Regions from separate parts of the Cohnella sp. 56 genome, predicted to be linked through region 3. Evidence: predicted binding sites of a transcription regulator. Region 3 holds the regulator's gene; each other region holds the start of a gene.
The links. The regulator Rex, encoded in region 3, represses fermentation and respiration genes when NADH is low (regulators of the CRP and FNR family bind a similar motif). The targets are predictions, from matches to a motif close to TTGTGAAATATTTCACAA.
Positions count from the first base shown of each region.

Region 1: a site for Rex is predicted at 3,306-3,323, ahead of VQ071_RS06420 (DUF1641 domain-containing protein). Genes of this name have one in related genera too.
Region 2: a site for Rex is predicted at 2,804-2,821, ahead of VQ071_RS27880 (formate/nitrite transporter family protein). Genes of this name have one in related genera too.

Region 1 covers NZ_JAZDQE010000003.1:176,198-181,958, forward strand. The annotation lists gene VQ071_RS06400 (copper amine oxidase N-terminal domain-containing protein) at 1-856, shown strand, start outside; gene VQ071_RS06405 (DUF4023 family protein) at 1,287-1,418, opposite strand; gene VQ071_RS06410 (hypothetical protein) at 1,494-1,688, opposite strand; gene VQ071_RS06415 (CynX/NimT family MFS transporter) at 1,849-3,177, shown strand; gene VQ071_RS06420 (DUF1641 domain-containing protein) at 3,416-3,847, shown strand; gene VQ071_RS06425 (NAD(P)/FAD-dependent oxidoreductase) at 3,884-5,065, shown strand.
Region 2 covers NZ_JAZDQE010000026.1:14,279-20,039, forward strand. The annotation lists gene VQ071_RS27865 (FUSC family protein) at 1-275, shown strand, start outside; gene VQ071_RS27870 (hypothetical protein) at 375-749, shown strand; gene VQ071_RS27875 (L-lactate dehydrogenase) at 868-1,782, opposite strand; gene VQ071_RS27880 (formate/nitrite transporter family protein) at 1,809-2,606, opposite strand; gene VQ071_RS27885 (ferritin) at 2,846-3,352, shown strand; gene VQ071_RS27890 (metallophosphoesterase) at 3,420-4,322, opposite strand; gene VQ071_RS27895 (MFS transporter) at 4,441-5,679, shown strand.
Region 3 covers NZ_JAZDQE010000004.1:278,411-284,171, reverse strand. The annotation lists gene dinG (ATP-dependent DNA helicase DinG) at 1-2,725, shown strand, start outside; gene VQ071_RS09520 (redox-sensing transcriptional repressor Rex) at 2,722-3,390, shown strand; gene VQ071_RS09515 (amidohydrolase) at 3,387-4,691, shown strand; gene VQ071_RS09510 (cell wall elongation regulator TseB-like domain-containing protein) at 4,727-5,212, shown strand; gene VQ071_RS09505 (hypothetical protein) at 5,429-5,761, shown strand, end outside.

The sequences.
Region 1 (5,761 bases), on a different contig from region 3:
CGTTGCAGCCGGCAGCGGTTCGGCATCCGCCGCGGGGAGCGCTGCGGGACAAGTCTATATCGACGGCAGCCTGCAGCAGGGCGCCCTGATCGTGAACGGCCGCACGCTCGTGCAGCTGAGAGCGCTTGACGATCCGTCGTGGCTGACCTACAGCTATGATGCCAAGACCAAGACCGTCAAGGCTGCGAGCAAGGACAAGAGCAAGGTCATCGAGCTGAAGGAAGGCCGGAAGACGGCGCTCGTGAACGGCAAGGAGGTCGCGCTGGACGTATCCGTCGTCATCCAGGCGGGCAGAACCTACGTGCCGCTGCGCTTCGTCGGCGACAACATGGGTGCGTATGTCAGCTACAACGCAGCCAAAAAACGTACGATCGTCCGCACCCCGAAGGGGCAAAAGGATTACGATACGCTGATGAAGGGCGATCTCGAGGCGGCCCGTACGATCGCGGTTCATGTGCCGAAATATTATCCGGACGGACAGCTCGAATCGCAGGGAGAGGGCTTCTCGTTCACCTATTTGTTCCCCGAGGGAGAGGCGCTGCGGTTCCAGACGGATTACCGTCAGCTGACGTCCGACTTCGTCATTGACGGGGATGGGATCGCAGAGGCGGTATACCAGCAATACAATCCGTACGGCGAGAAGGCCGTCGTCAAAGGAACCAAGCCTGCCGACACCGGCAAGGCATGGTATTACTTTATGAACAACTTCATGTCCGAATACACCTGGTACGGCAAGATCGACGTGCAGGGGCAAGATACGCGCATCGCCGACGTCAGCTGGGCCGAGCATCCCGAATACAAGAACAAAGTGATCTTCCCGATCGAAGGCGAGCAGCGGACCGACGGCAAGCAATAGGCCGGCAGGCGGTGTGTCGGACCCGGAAGTATCCGCTAGCGATAGCTGCAAAAAAGCAAAAAAGCAGTTATTCTGCTCCGGAAAGCCCGCTTCGTCAGAAATTGACTGCAAAAAGCAGCTCATTTGTTCAAAGCACCGGAAATTCGATGTTCGCGTTACAGTTAACTGCTGATTGGCAGCTATCCGCCGCTATAATCGATGCGCGCAGCGATGTAGATGCTTTTCTGCAATTATTCGCAGGGAGGTATCGCAGGGGGCGGCCGTTCGGCCGTTCAGTCGGTACTTCGCATTCCCGCCGCACCGATCCGCTCCGCTCGTCGCCACAAGCGACATCCGCTCATCGCGACAAGCCGATTCCCCCTTCACGGAGAATCGGCTTGCCGGCATGCCGTCGGGATCCCAAGCTTCCCTTCCGCTTGCCGCCGCTTGGCTACTTGTTCGTGCTGTGCTGTCTGGAGGACACCTTTTGTCCCTGCGTGCCTTGGCCTTGATGCGCCTTGTTGCGCTTGTCCTTGCGCTGGCGGTCATGGACCTGCTCCACGAAGCCATGCGTATCGCTCATATCCGACGCTCCTCTCCCTATGAATCACCGGCGATGACCGCCGCGCTAGTCCTGCCTCTGCCTCTGCCTCTGCCGCTATGGCCGCGACTTGTCCTCCGTGCTGCACGTCCGGTCTGCGGCCGCGTTTAATTCCTCGTCGTTGCGGGAGCCGAGCTTGTCCCCGAACTGATCCAATCTGCCCGGATGCCCGGCAGGACCGCGGCTGGCCGGCTTGCTGTTGCGTCCGCTCATCTGCAGCACCCCTTCATGCGTATTTACGATTGCCTCCATAGCTTCCCGTACGCCGGGACGAATTATGCGATTCCACAAATGCCGGACTTGACTCATTATGTTACAATTCGGGAACTGGCCTAACAACGTGCATGGATGTGCCGGCATTTGCGGAGCTTGTTCTGCACATGCTGAAGGGGATGCTGGAGGATGAGATGGAATGAGCGATTCATGGGATAAAAAAAGCCGGACGAAGACCGTTCGTGCGGAGGAAAAAGCGGTACTTTCCGTCATAGAGCAGCAGCCGACACCGCTGCCCGGCGAGGGAAGAGCGCGCCGCGGCCAGCTCATCTGGCTGGCTGTCGGCATCGTGCTGATCGCCGCCAACCTGCGCGGCGCGCTCACCGCGGTCGGACCGGTCGTCGGCCGGATCAAGGACGACCTGGGCTTGTCCGGCGCGGGCGCCGGCATGCTGACGACGCTGGGCCTCCTGGCCTTTGCCGTCATCTCGCCAGTCGCGCCGAAGCTGTCCCGCCGCTTCGGCGCCGAGAATCTGCTGCTCGCGGGCCTGGCGCTGATCACGCTAGGCGTCATCGTGCGCACCTCGCCGTACGCGGCGCTGTTGTTCGCCGGCACCGGCCTGATCGGCCTCGGTATCGGGATCGCCAATGTGCTCGTGCCTGCGGTGATCAAGCGCGACTTCGCAAGCCGGGCGGGACTGATGACCGGCATCTATTCGGTCGCCCTGACGCTCGTCGCCGGGATCGCCTCGGGCGTCAGCATCCCGATCGCGGATGCGCCGGGCTGGGGCTGGCGCGGCGCGCTCGGCGTGTGGGGCTTCGCCTCCGCACTGGCCATGATCGTCTGGCTGCCGCAGGTCATCCGCAGCCGCCGCGGACGCCAGGTGCGCCAGCAGACGCCCGGCATCAAGCTGTGGGGTTCGGCCCTTGCCTGGCAGGTGACGCTGTATATGGGCTTTCAGTCCATTATTTTTTATGTCAATGTGACCTGGCTGCCGGAGCTGCTCCAGGACCGGGGCATGGATGCGGGGACAGCGGGATGGATGCTGTCGCTTATGCAGATCATCGGTCTGCCGGCGAACTTTCTGGCGCCTGTGCTCGCCGCTCGCCGTCCGAGTCAGCGCGGCATCATGAGCGTCGTGATGGGCATGCTGCTCGTCGGCTATCTCGGGCTGTTCCTGGATCACGGCACCGGTCCGCTGGCCGTGCTGTGGATCGTGCTGATCGGCATCGGCGCGGGCGCCAGCTTCAGTCTGTGCCTCGTCTTCTTCGCGCTGCGGACGCGCACTGCCGCGGAGGCGACCGAGCTGTCCGGCATGGCCCAGTCGGTGGGTTATCTGGTCGCCGCTGTCGGCCCCGCCTTCATCGGCTTCGTTCACGACCGCTCCGGCGGCTGGCAGGCGCCGCTAGGCGTCATGCTGGGCGTCGTCCTGCTCGCCTCGCTGTTCGGATTCGGCTCCAGCCGACATGCATATGTCTCTTCCGCCTCGGCGCCGGACCACGATCCGACACCGACCGACACACAATAGACACATATTACCTTTTTAATTTTTTTACATTTGCGGCGCGATCGGGTGTAAAATAGTGGGCAAGGGTTCATTTCGACCTTCCGGCTCGATTCATCGAAGAAGCTGTAGGAACAGCGGCACGTTATTTTATGTGAAAAATGGTACAAATGCCGACCGCCTCCCATCTGCCCTCTTCGTCCGTCGAGACGGAGATTCGCAAGAGACCGCATGATCTTACTGTAAAGGAGGACTTTGTCTCATGACTACCGCACCGCAACCGCAAGGCGCCGAGCAAGCCGTCGACGCGCAAAAGGCCCAGGATGTGCTGGATCAACTGATGAAGCCGGAGATTCAACAATCGCTCACTACGCTGGTGGACAACCTTCCCAAGCTGACCGAGATGGTGACGACGCTGACGGCGGCGTACGACTTCGCAGCCGGCCTCGCGAAGGACCAAGTCTTCATCAACGACACGAAGGCGGGTATCGTCGAATTCTTCACGCCTGTCGTCGACACGGCCAAGGGACTCGCATCCGCGGCGATCGAAGCCGGAGACCGCGCCGAAGCCGACACGCAGACGGTCGGCCTGTTCGGCCTGCTCAAGATGCTGAAGGATCCGCAAGTGCAGAAGACGCTGCGCTACACCCAAGCATTCCTGAACGTACTGGCGGAGCGCCAGCAGCAACGCTAATCCCTTAACCACTGACTCACGAACGGAGGATGGACCATGGCTAAACAAATCTTGATCCTGGGCGGCGGTTACGGCGGATTGCTGAGCGCGCTGACGGCACGTCAGCACTTGAGCGTCCACGAAGCGGCGATTACGGTCATCAACCGTTATCCGACCCACCAGATCATCACCGAGCTGCACCGTCTGGCTGCAGGCACGATCAGCGAGCCGGCGGTCGCGCTGCCGCTTGCCAAGCTGCTGAAAAACCAAGGCATCAATGTGATCATCGATACGGTCAAGGAGATCAAGCCGAACGATAAGAAAGTGACGACGGCCGGCGGCGGCACGTACACGTACGACAACCTCGTCATCGCCCTCGGCTCCGAGACGGCGTACTTCGGCATTCCCGGACTGCAGGAGAACAGCTTCGTCCTCAAGTCCGTCGCCGACGCCAACAAGATCCGCGAGCACATTCATGCGCGCCTCGATGCCTACAAGGCGTCCAAGGACCCGGCCGACGCGACGATCGTCGTCGGCGGCGGCGGCCTGACGGGCATCGAGCTCGTCGGCGAATTCGCCGACAAGCTGCCTGAAGTCGCCCGCGCCAAGGGCATCGACCCGCGCGACATCAAGCTGTACGTCGTCGAAGCCGGCCCGGCGATTCTGCCGATCTTCCCGCCGGAGCTGATCGCCCGCGCCCAAGCCAGCCTTGAGAAGCGCGGCGTCGAGTTCATCATCAGCGTAGCGATCACCGAAGCTTCCAAAGACACCGTCTCCCTGAAGGACGGCCGCACGCTGAAGTCCAACACCATCATCTGGACCGGCGGCGTCCAAGGCCACGAGATCGTCGCGAACTGCGGCATCGAAGTCAACCGCGGCCGCGCATCCGTTACCGACACGCTGCAATCGACCTCGCACCCCGACGTTTACCTCGCAGGCGACTGCGCGGTCGTCATCCCGGGCGAAGGCGCGCGTCCGTACCCGCCGACCGCACAGCTGGCCTGGCAGATGGGCGAGCTGATCGGCCACAACCTGGCCGCCGTCATCAAGGGCGGCGTGCAGGACACGTTCCAGCCGGTATTCTCCGGCACGCTCGGCAGCCTCGGCCGCAAGGACGCAGTCGGCACCGTCGGCGCGAGCAACACCCGCTTCAAGGGCTTCCCTGCCACGCTCATGAAGGAAATGAGCAACATCCGCTACCTGACGCACATCAAAGGTCTGTTCGCGGTGCTCGAATAGTAACGCCATGGCTAGTAAAAAGATCCCTTCTCCGGACAAATGCCCGGGAAAGGGATCTTTTTTATGCATCATGGCGCCCCATCCGTGCGGCCGTGGGAATAAGCTCCATTATCTCATGTCTGGCTAACCCCGATCGGCGCGCGTAACGGTAGAAAGTTCCGTTATTGCTCATCTGGCTGACCTATTCGGTATGCATAACGGAAGAAATTTCCGTTATCCCTCGTCCGGCTAACCTATTCGGTGCGCATAACGGAAGAAAGTTCCGTTATTGCTCGTCCGGCTAACCCATTCGGTATGCATAACGGAAAAAAGTTCCGTTATTGCTCGTCTAACTAACCCATTTGGTATGCATAACGGAAAAAAGTTCCGTTATGCCTCGTCTGGCTAACCTGATCGGTGCGCTTAACGGAAGAAAGTTCCGCTATTGCTCGCCTGGCTAACCCATTTGGTGCGCGTAACGGAAGAAAGTTCCGTTATTGCTCGTCTGGCTGGCCCGATCGGTGCGCTTAACGGAAAAAAGTTCCGTTATGCCTCGTCTTGCTGGCCCGATCGGTGCGCATAACGGAAGAAAGTTCCGTTATTGCTCGTCTGGCTTGCCCGATCGGTGCGCTTAACGGAAAAAAAGTTCCGTTATTGCTCGTCTGGTTGGCCCGATCGGTGCGCTTAACGGAAGAAAGTTCCGTTATTGCTCGTCTA
Region 2 (5,761 bases), on a different contig from region 3:
AGGGGCAGCCGCTCGAGCTGACCGAGCCGCTCGCCGCCGCCGCGGAATGCGTGGACCGCTACGCCGATACGGTGACCGATCCTTCGGAAGCCGCGTTCGAGCGGCTGAGAGCGGCAGTCGAGCGCGCCCGGCTCGTCCAGCTGGAATGCTTCAGACGCAGCATCGCGGGCGCGGACCCCGAGCAGCTCAAGCAGATCGGCAGCCTGTTCGCGGACCTCGGACGCATGTTGACCGAGGTCGGCCGCGCGGATGAGCCTGCCCGGGATGCTGGATAGCCTTGACAGCACGAACTGTAACCATTATAATAACAGTATAGTCGGCGGGGATAGGTACAGCCCGCGATGACTGATGATTACGAACAGGCGGTGATTTGCATGCGATTTGAAGTAGGAGATTGGGTGACGGGGACGACCAGACAGGGAGAACTGATCCAAGGCTTCGTGAATTCGATTCTGTCGATGCAAGGCGCCGCAGGCATATTCGTCACCGCATCGGATCGCGAGGAAGCGATCGGCACGGAGATCGCGGTGCAGACAGGCGCGCTGCGGGCGCTGCCGCAGCAGACCGACTACAACGAGGAGCAGCTGCGCAATCTGATCGACGTATCGCTCGCGATCCGCGACGCGGCGTGGTTCGGCGAGCTGTCCGCCGCGCTGTCGGCGCTGCGCTCGCCCGCCGACCGGCAGCTGCCGGCAGGCGAAGTGCCGGTCGCTTGGCGCGACCGGCTCGGCCTCATCGCGCAGGAATAAGCGGGCCGCAGCGCCGGCATCCCCATGGATAGGCCGGCCGCGTCGCCCCGGCACAAGCGCAGAGCAGCCCCCCGGCAGTCGGTTGACGGCCGGGGGGCTGCTCTGTCTCGTTCGGGCGTTATACGCCGATGCTGGCGATCAGGTTCTTGAGCTTGTCCGCCGACCGGTGCAGCAGCTGGCGTTCGAAGTCCGAGATCTTGATGTCGATGATCTCCCGCACACCCTGGCGGTCGACGATGCACGGCACGCCGAGGAATACGTCGGAGACGCCGTGGTAGTCGTGCAGCAGCGTCGATACGTTCAGGACGGCGCCTTCGTCGCGCAGGATCGCCGTGCAGATCCGGTCGAGCGCCAGCGCGATCGCGTAGTAGGTCGCACCCTTGGCGCTGATGATCTGATAGGCGGCGTCGCGCGTATTCGTGAATACCTCTTCCTTGTCCGCGTCGCTCAGGGACAGCTCGGCGCCCGCGACGTTGGCGAGGCTCCAGAGGGGCAGCTCGGAGTCGCCGTGCTCGCCTACGATGTGCCCGTGCACGCTGCGCGGATCGATCTTCAGCTTCTCGCCGATCAGGTAGCGAAAGCGCGCGCTGTCGAGCAGCGTGCCCGAGCCGATGATGCGTTCGATCGGCCATCCCGATTTTTTCCACGTAATATAGCTCATGATGTCGACCGGGTTGGATGCGATCAGCAGGATGCCCGTCGTATTGTACTTCAGCACTTCCTCGACGATGCTGTCGATGATGACGGCGTTGCGCTTCAGCAGATCGACGCGCGATTCGCCCTCGCGCTGGGCCGCGCCTGCCGTGATGACGATGATGTCCGCGTCCTTGCAGTCCTCGTAGCCGCCCGCCCACAGATCGCCGCCGCCGAGGAACGGCATGCCGTGGTTCATGTCGAGCGCGTCGCCGACCGCCTTTTTATGGTTGGCGTCGATCAGCACCAGCTCGTCGACCCGATTGCGCAGCATGAGCGTATATGCCGTGGTCGAACCTACCGCTCCCGCACCGACAATGACGATTCTCGTTTTTTTCATACAGATCCTCTCCTCGTCCAATTGAATTAATGCTCGTCCTTCGTCTCGTCATCCATAAAAGGCTTATTTACATAATAATACATATACGCCATGAGCACGCCGCCGCCGATCAGATTGCCCAGCGTGACCGGGATCAGATTGTGCAGCACGCCGCCGATCGAGATGGTGCCGGGGTGATGCAGCACGAGCGCGATCGCGAACGTGCACATGTTGGCGATGCTGTGCTCGTAGCCCGAGATGAAGAAGCAGAAGACGAACAGCATCATCGCAAACATCTTGGCACCGTTCTCCTTCATCGACATCGGCACGAAGAAGGCGAGGCAGACGAGCCAGTTGCACAGAATGCCGCGAAAAAACAGCTCGCCGACCGGCGTGTTCATCTTCTTGTCGACGACGCTGAGCAGGAAGCCGTTGACGCTCGCGTCCTTGAACAGGGCGGTCGCAAAGATCATGAACGCGAAGATGCAGGCGCCGATAATGTTGCCTAAGTAGCTCCAGCACCACAGCTTGATCGTGTCGGACCAGCGGATCTTGCGCCGGAGCGCCGTGTACGAATAGTAGAACGTATTGCCTGTGAACAGGTCGCCGCCCCCGTACACGATCAGGATGATCGCCGCGCCGAACGTGATGGCCGCCATCGGGTACGTGAGCGGAGAGTGCTCCAGGTAAAAATAGTTGCCCGTCTTGAAGGCGACGATGACGCCGAAGCCGATGAACATGCTGGCGAGCGCGGACCGCGCCAGATAGCGGAGCTTGCTCTGCCTGAATATTTTCATCTTTTTCTCGGCCAGCTTTTCCACCATTCGCAGAGATTCCGTTTCCATGAGATTCACCTCGCTTCGCACTCATCCAAAGTCCAATATTTTCCTCGATTATGACATGATCAAGCCGCCCGGTCCATGTTTTTTTACCCGGATTGCCGAGTCCCGACCATCCCGACAGGACGGGCGGGCTGCATCGCCTGCCGCCGTGCGGCCGATTGTCGAATTGTGCGAGCATGAGCCAGACAGATTGTGGTAAAATGTAAAGCGATGCACAACATTCCGGAGGTGGGCTTGACATGATGAACGATACGCTGCATGACGCACTTAACGAGCAGCTTAACTTTGAACTGCATTCCGCGCATGTGTATCTCGCGATGGCCGGTTATTGCTCGGCGGAGAGCCTCGACGGCTTCGCCAACTTTTTTGTCGTTCAGGCCGAGGAGGAGCGCTACCACGCGTCCAAGATCTACAAATATCTGAACGACCGCGGCAAGAAGGTCAAGCTGAAGGGCATCCCCGATCCGCAAAACGAATACGGCTCGATCCTCGAAGTGTTCGAGCACGCGTACGAGCACGAGCAGGAGGTCACGCGCCGCATCTACAACCTGTCCGACCTGGCGCTCAACGACCGCGAGCATGCGACGATCCAGTTCCTCAAGTGGTTCATCGACGAGCAGGTCGAGGAGGAGGCGCTTTTCGACAGCATCATCTCCAAGCTCAAGCGCATCGACAACGACAGCAATGCGTTTTTCATGATGGATGCCGAGTTCGCGAAGCGCAGCTTCACCCCGCCGGCAGCCGAATAAGACGCAGAGGTTCCTTCATCCGATATCAAGCCAGGCAGTGCGCACACTATGCGCCGCCTGGCTTGTTTTATGGCATGTCTGCCGCCTGCCGGTCCGGATTCCCGTGCCGCAGCGTGAATACGGACAGCTCGGGCACGCTGCCGAATCTCACGCGCCAGCGCGTCGTGCCGATGCCTCGGTTCACGTACAACAGATATGGCCGCGGCGGCCTGCGCCGGTCGGAGACGACATGCTGGCCGGACAAGTACCGGCTGCCGAGCTTCGTGCGGACGAGCGCGCCGAGGAGCGGCAGCTTGACCTGGCCGCCGTGGCTGTGGCCCGACAGCTGCAGATCGATCGGAAATCGCGCGAGCGAATCCGCGACATCCGGCTCGTGGACGAGCAGCAGATTGAAGCCGTCCGGCCGCAGCTTCGACAGCGCGCGCAGCGGGTCGGGTCGGCCCAGCACGTAGTCGTCCAGCCCGGATACGGACAGATGCGCTCCGTCGGGCCGGCGGATTCGCCTGGTGTCGTTGAGCAGCACCTCGAAGCCGGCGCGGACCAGCGAAGGATTATGCGAGCGCCTGTTGCGCTCGTAGCCGAAGTCGTGATTGCCGTAGACGGCAAATCTGCCGAGCGGCGCCTCGATGCGGGAGAGCAGGGGCGACAGGTCCTTCTCCCGCTCGGCGTTGCGCTTCCTCGCGTCGAACAGGTCGCCCGTGAATACGACGATGTCCGGCCGCTCCGCATTGATCGCCGCGATCAGTCCGCTCAGCTGCTGCAGCGAGTAGTTCGGACCGATGTGCGTGTCGCTGAACTGAACGATCCTGATGCCGTCGAAGCCCGGCGGCAGCCACGCGGAGACGATCTCGCGGCGGGTCACGATCAGACGGGCGGGCTCGATGAAAATGGCGTAAGCGGCGCCGAGCAGCACGAGAGCGATGAGCGCTGCCGCCAGCACAATAAACGATTGCCACACGATATCCGGCATAGCGCTTCCTCCTTCTCCCATTTCCATAATGTATCAAAAAAAACGGCGTCAAACAAAGCAAGGACCGAATTTGGGTAAGACTAGGGAAACACTTGTCAAAGCCAAGGGAGGGAGCCCGATGGCCAAAGCCATCTCGGACCTCCGCGCCAAAAACGCGGGTCAACGCAAACTTATGTTCAGCGCCGGGCTCAGCTGGCTGTTCGACGCGATGGACGTCGGACTCATCTCGTTCGTAGCGGCCGCTCTCGCCGCCGACTGGGAGCTCGGCAAGCAGCAGCTCGGCTTCCTCACGGCGATCGGCTCCGTCGGCATGGCCGCAGGGGCGGCGGTCGCCGGCTCGCTGGCGGACCGCTACGGCAGGCGTATCATCCTGCTCGCTACGCTGCTCGTCTTCGGTATCGCCAGCGGCCTGTCGGCGCTGGCCGCGAGCTTCGCCGTGCTATGCCTGCTGCGGTTCGTCGCCGGCTTCGGCCTCGGCGGCGAGCTGCCCGTCGCGTCGACGCTCGTGTCCGAGTCGGCGCGCGCGGAGGATCGCGGACGCGCCGTCGTGCTGCTCGAGAGCTTCTGGGCGGTCGGCTGGATTGCCGCGGCGCTCATCGGCTACTTCGTAATCCCGGATTACGGATGGCGCATCGCCTTCGTCATCGGCGCGCTGCCCTGCCTGTACGCGCTCTATTTGCGCCGCGCGGTGCAGGATCCGCCCCGCTTCAAGGCGCAGCAGGCCAGGCGGACGCAGGCGAAGCTGTCCGAGCGGTTCGCACAGCTGTGGGCGCCGCGCCATCGCGGCGCAACGGCGGCGCTGTGGGTGCTGTGGTTCACGGTCGTCTTTTCCTACTACGGGATGTTCCTGTGGCTGCCGCAGGTTATGGTGCTCAAGGGATTCAGCCTCGTCAAGAGCTTCGAGTACGTGCTGTTCATGACGCTGGCGCAGCTGCCCGGCTACTTCAGCGCCGCCTGGCTCATCGAGAAGCTCGGCCGCAAGCTCGTGCTGACGATCTATCTGGTCGGCACGGCACTCAGCGCCTGGTGGTTCGGCGCGGCCGTCTCCGACAGTATGCTGATGACCGCGGGCGCATGCCTGTCTTTCTTTAATCTGGGCGCATGGGGCGCGATGTACGCCTATACGCCGGAGCTGTACCCGACGCGAATCCGCTCGACCGGTGCGGGCATGGCCGCCTCGTTCGGCCGCATCGGGGGCGTGATCGGACCGTATCTCGTCGGATATTTGCTGGAGCGGGGGACCGGGATTACGGGTGTGTTCCTCATCTTCTGCGGCGCGATTGCGGTAGGCGTCGTCGTCCTGCTCGCACTGGGCAAGGAGACGCGGGGCTTCGATCCGGACGCCGCCGAGAGCTGAACTTGCTGAGCTCGGGCTCCATGTGTCGGGGCGCCGACAGGGGGCCGGCCTGTCCTTCGCCTCCGCTTTGGGCTATAATGAA
Region 3 (5,761 bases):
GGCCCGGCTCGTTTTTCCGTTCATGCCGTCGTACCGGCTCGGCGCGATCACCCACGATCTGGGCATCGTACACGAGCGGCAGCATCAGGCCGACAGCGATGCGCTGGCGACCGCCGAAGTGCTGATCGCCTGTCTGAACAGGCTGCGCGCGCTCCCTACGCTCACGCTGGAGCGTCTGTGCGAGCTGACGGACGGCGAACACAGCGATCTGGGCTGGCTGCTCGCCTCGCTGCGCAGCGAACGGGACACCGCCTGGTTCGAGGAGCCGGACGGCTACCAATACTACCGCCAATTCGCCATGCGCATCTCGGATTGGACCGAGGACGATGCGGACCGCGAGGCCCAGCGCCAGCAGTCCGAGCGCGCGCTGTCGGAGATGTCGTTCGAGGCGTACCTGGACGGCGTCTCCGGCCGGATGCAGGAGCTGTTCCCCGGCTACGAGCAGCGGGAAGGCCAGCGCATTATGTACGACGAAGTGCACAAGGCGCTGTCGGACGATTCGCATCTGCTCGTCGAAGCGGGCACCGGAACGGGCAAGTCGCTCGGCTACCTGCTGCCCTCCCTTTATTATGGATTAAAAGAAAATAAAAAAATCGTCGTGACCACGCATACGATACAGCTGCAGGAGCAGCTGCGCCAGCGCGACCTGCCGCTCCTGCAGGAGGTGTTGCCGGTCCCGTTCAAGGCGGCCGTCTTCAAGGGCCGCAGCAACTACATGTGCCTGCGCAAGTTCGAGCAGCAGATGCAGACGCCCGCCTTCGCGCTCACCCGCGAGGAGGCGGTGACGCGCGGCCAGCTGGCCGTCTGGCTGTCGGAGACCGAGCGCGGCGAAGCCGAGGAGCTCAATCTCGGGAGCCGCTCCAAGGAAGAGTGGGGCGCGGTGGCGAGCGATGCCGACTCCTGCCTCAACCGGCAGTGCCCCTGGTTCCGCAAGTGCTTTTATCACCGCGCCCGCCAGGATGCGCTCAAGGCGGATCTGGTCATCACGAACCATGCGATGGTATTCACCGACATGCGCGCCGAGCATCGGCTGCTGCCGGCATACGACCGTCTGATCGTCGACGAAGCGCATCATATGGAAGAGGTCGCGAGCAATCATCTCGGGCGGCGGATCGGCTACGGGGCGCTCACGGCCGCGCTCGTCAGGCTGGCCAAGGATATGCGGTCGGGACAGCTGCCGAGCCTGATCTCGCAGCTGACCGGGCAGACGGCAGGCGCGAACAGCGATGCCTGGTCCGAGCGGGCGGAGGAGCTGCTGCCGCGCGTACAGGAGCTGAGAGAGGCGTGGGAGCAGTGGACGGACCGGCTGTACGCGCTGCTCGCCTCGAGCAGCGCCGCGGACGATGCCGGCGCGCTGAGCCTGCGGCTGAAGCCGGACGCGCTGCCCCGCGACTGGGAGTCGATCCGGGTCGACGGGGACAACGTCATTCTCCGGCTGTCCGATCTCGTGCGTCCGCTGGACAAGCTGCTCGCCGAAGTCCGGGAGCGCAGCGAGGATCTGGCTTTGCAGGGCTTGCTCACCGATATGAACGGCACCGTCAAGGAGCTGTCGAACCTGCGGGCCGACCTGCAGTCGTTCGTATCGTTGTCCGAAGAGAGCTCCGTATACTGGATCGAGGGACATACGCAGTACAAGAGCCGGTCGATCTGGATGTATATCGTGCCGGCGGACGTGAGCGGGCTGCTGAAGGACGGTCTGTTCGGTCAAAAAGAAAGCATCGTGCTGACTTCGGCGACGTTGACGGTGGACAAATCGTTCCAATATGTCAAGGAGCAGCTCGGACTCGACGAGGCCGAAGCGCAGGGCCGCCTGCGTACGGCGCAGCTGCCTTCGCCGTTTAACTACCGCAAGCAGGCACTGCTCCTGATACCGAGAGACTTCCCGGGAATCAAGGGGCGTGACGGGGAAGCCGCCTTCGTGAAGGCGCTGACCGCTTCGCTGGCTGAGGTCGCTGTCGAGACCCGGGGACGCATGCTCGTGCTGTTCACCTCGCACAAGATGCTCAAGACGGTGTACGAGCCGCTCAAGGCGGCGCTCGCGCCCGGTGATATTCAAGTGCTGGGGCAGGGGATGGACGGCAGCAGCCGCAGTCGGCTGACGGGCCAATTCATGGACCAGCCGCGGTCGGTGCTGCTCGGTACGAGCAGCTTCTGGGAGGGCGTCGACCTTCCGGGCGACGCGCTGACCTGCCTTGCGATCGTCCGCCTGCCGTTCCAGCCGCCGAACCATCCGGTGACGGAGGCCAAGAGCGAGCGGCTCACGGCCCAGCGCAAAAATCCGTTCATGAAGCTGTCGCTGCCGCAGGCCGTCATCAAGTTCAAGCAGGGCTTCGGCCGGCTCGTGCGGACGGCCTCGGACAGAGGCATCGTCATTTTGTACGATACACGCGTCATCGACACGAGCTACGGCAAATACTTTTTGTATTCGCTGCCCGGTCCCAAGATGGAGCATCTGCCGCTGGCCGGCCTCGTCTCCCGCGTCCGCGAATGGCTGCAGCCGGCTTCGGAGACGCCTGCCGACGCTGCGGCTGCCGGAGCGGACGGTTCGCAGGGCGGCGCGGCCGCAGACGGCGAGACCGCGGCCGCCGCCGAGGATTCCGCTGCTCAGGAGGCAGCATCCTCCGCGGACGGGCGTACGCAGGAGCCCGCCGCTCCAAAACGAAGCCGCGCGAAAAAATCGAAGGAAACTACCATCAAGGCGCCGGAAGGGGAACGAACCACTTGAAGCAGGTGAAAATATCGGAAGCGGTCGTCAGGCGCCTGCCCATCTATCTGCGGTATCTGAACGAGCTGAGCATCAGCGACGTGCAGACCGTCTCGTCCCAGGATCTCGGCGAGAAGCTCGATCTCAATCCCGCCCAGATCCGCAAGGACCTGGCGTACTTCGGCGAGTTCGGACGCAAGGGCGTCGGCTACAACGTAGGTTATCTGATCGAGAAGATCCGCCATATCCTGAACCTGGACCGCCCGATCCATGTCGCGCTGGTCGGCGCGGGCAACTTGGGCAGAGCGCTTTGCAACTACAATATGTACCTCAAGGACAATATGAAGATCGTCTCCGTGTTCGACGACGATCCCGCCAAAAAAGGCGTCTCCATCGGCAACCTGACCGTCAATCCGATCCAGCTGCTGCCGCAGGAAGTGCGCGACAAAGAAATCTCGATCGGCATCATCACGGTTCCGGCGAGCGAGGCGCAGAAGGTGGCGGACCGGTTCGTCGAGGCCGGCATTCGCGCCATTCTGAACTTCGCGCCGACCGTGCTGAAGACGCCTGCGGGCATACGGATTCATCATGCGGACTTCACGAGCGAGCTGCTGAGTCTCGCTTATTATATGGACCACGATCAACAATCGGAAATGACCGACGAGAGCGAAGGAGACGAATTATGAAGCGTTGGCTGATTGAGAACGGCGTATTCGCGGAGCTGTCCGCGGACAGGCAAGTATTCGAAGGCTGGATGTCGATCGAGGGCGGGTATATCGCCGCATCCGGCGAAGGCGTCGCCCCCGGCGAGCTGCGCGACGCTGCCGAAGAGATCGTGGACGGACGGGGCTTGCTGTTCATGCCCGGCCTTGTCAATACGCACGGACACGCGGCGATGTCGCTGCTGCGCGGTCTGGCGGACGACCTCGTCCTGCAGGACTGGCTGGAAAATCATATGTGGCCGATGGAAGCGAAGTTTACCGGTGACGACGTATTCTGGGGCACTTCGCTCGCTGCTGCCGAGATGATTCTATCCGGCACGACGACGTTCGTCGACATGTACGATCATATGGACCGCGTCGCGGAGGTCGCTTCTGCAGCCGGACTGCGGGCGACGCTCACGCGCGGCGTGATCGGTCTGTGTCCGCCCGACGTGCAGACCGCCAAGCTAGGCGATGCCGTACAGTTCGCCAGAGACTGGCAGGGCGCCGCGGATGGCCGGATTCAGGTCATGATGTCCCCGCATGCGCCTTATACTTGCCCGCCGGATTATATCGAACGGATCGTCGCGGCCGCCCACGAGCTTAATCTCCCGCTCCACACCCATATGTCCGAGACGGCTGCGGAGGTCGAGTTTAACGTCAAGCAATACGGCGTCCGTCCCGTAGAGCATCTGGACAAGCTCGGGCTGTTCTCCCGCCAGTCGCTCGTCGCGCATGCGGTGCATCTGAACGACGAGGAGATCGCTCTGCTGGCCGAGCGCGCGGTCGCCGTCTCCCACAACCCGGTGAGCAATCTGAAGCTGGCCAGCGGCGTCGCCAGAGTGCCCGATCTGCTGCGCGCGGGCGTGACCGTAGCGCTGGGCACCGACAGCGCCGCCAGCAACAACAACCTGGACTTGTTCGAGGAGATCCGCATGGCGGCGCTGCTGCACAAGGGCGTATCCGGCGATCCGACCGCCGTCCCCGCAGCCGAGGCGCTGCGGATGGGCACGCTGTACGGCGCGCGCGCCATCGGGCTCGGCGATGTGACGGGCTCTCTGCGTCCCGGCTTCAAGGCCGATATTACGGCCGTATCGATCGACAAGCCGCATTTCATGCCGCGAACCGACTATATCTCGCATCTCGTCTATGCGGCGAGCGGCGCCGATGTCGCCCACGTGTGGGTGGACGGGCGCCAGCTGATGCGCGGACGGGAGCTGCTCACGCTTGACGTCGAACGCATTCGCTTCGAGGCGCAGCGCAGCTTCGAGAGGCTGCGCGGATGACGCCGAGCCGGACGGCTGCGCGCAGGAGGCAGTCCGTGTGGACCGGATGGCGGCTCGCGACGATCATCGCCGGCTTCATCGTATTCGTCGCCGTGCTGTTCGCCCTGTATGTCCGCAGCGCGGACGAGGACTATCGCAGAGAGTCGCATGACGCGATCGCCAGAGCCAAGCAGGAGGCGGGCCTCACCAAGATCGAAGCTGCGACCAAGCACGTATGGGAGCAGTCCGTCTGGGTGGTCGAGGGCCGCGACGGCACGAATACCGAGTGGTTCGTATGGCTGCGCGATGACGGCACAGTGAAGGAAAAGGCGAGCGACGGACTGACGCAGAGCGAAGCCGAGCAGCGATTCGAGTCGGGGCATCCCGGCAAAAAAATCGTCCGTACGCTCCCCGGATGGTTTTCGGGCCAGCCGGCATGGGAGATCCGTTATATCGACGACGCCAAAGAAGCCAGACAAGCGATCGTATTTCTGTCTTTTAAAGACGGGAGCGAGCTTAAATCCTACAACCTGATCGCATAGCCATCATGATTCAATTTTTGCGGCCGCGCACTGAGCGCAGGCCGTATTTTTTTGCGCGCAACTCCACTCTTACCCGGCTGGCAAACATTTGACACAACTTTTTAAGCGTATATGTATTAAAAGTCTATCAAAATATGATATACTGACCGATGTACTGTTGTAGCGGATGAATTGATATACGAGATGCGCAACTTACTAAAGGAGGCTAATGCCTGAATGAAAATGCGAATCCTGCCTATAGCGACGACGGCGGTGTTATCGGCTGCGGTGTTGTTCGGCGGTTGGTTTGCTTATCGTCATTATGGCGTAGAGCAGCCGCTCGACCGTACGGCGGCGAAGGTGCCGGGCGTCGAATCGGCGCATACGGACATGAATGCGGACGGCATTACGTTAAAGGTCAAGCTGAGCAAGGACGCCGATCTGGCGGATGTATATAGAACGGTAAAGGAAGAAGGCGCGCGCTCGATCGGCTCCAAGAGCCTGAAGCTCGTGGCGGAGAACGCCGACAACGAGAAGCTTGAGAAAATATGGCGCTCGGCGCTGTTCGAC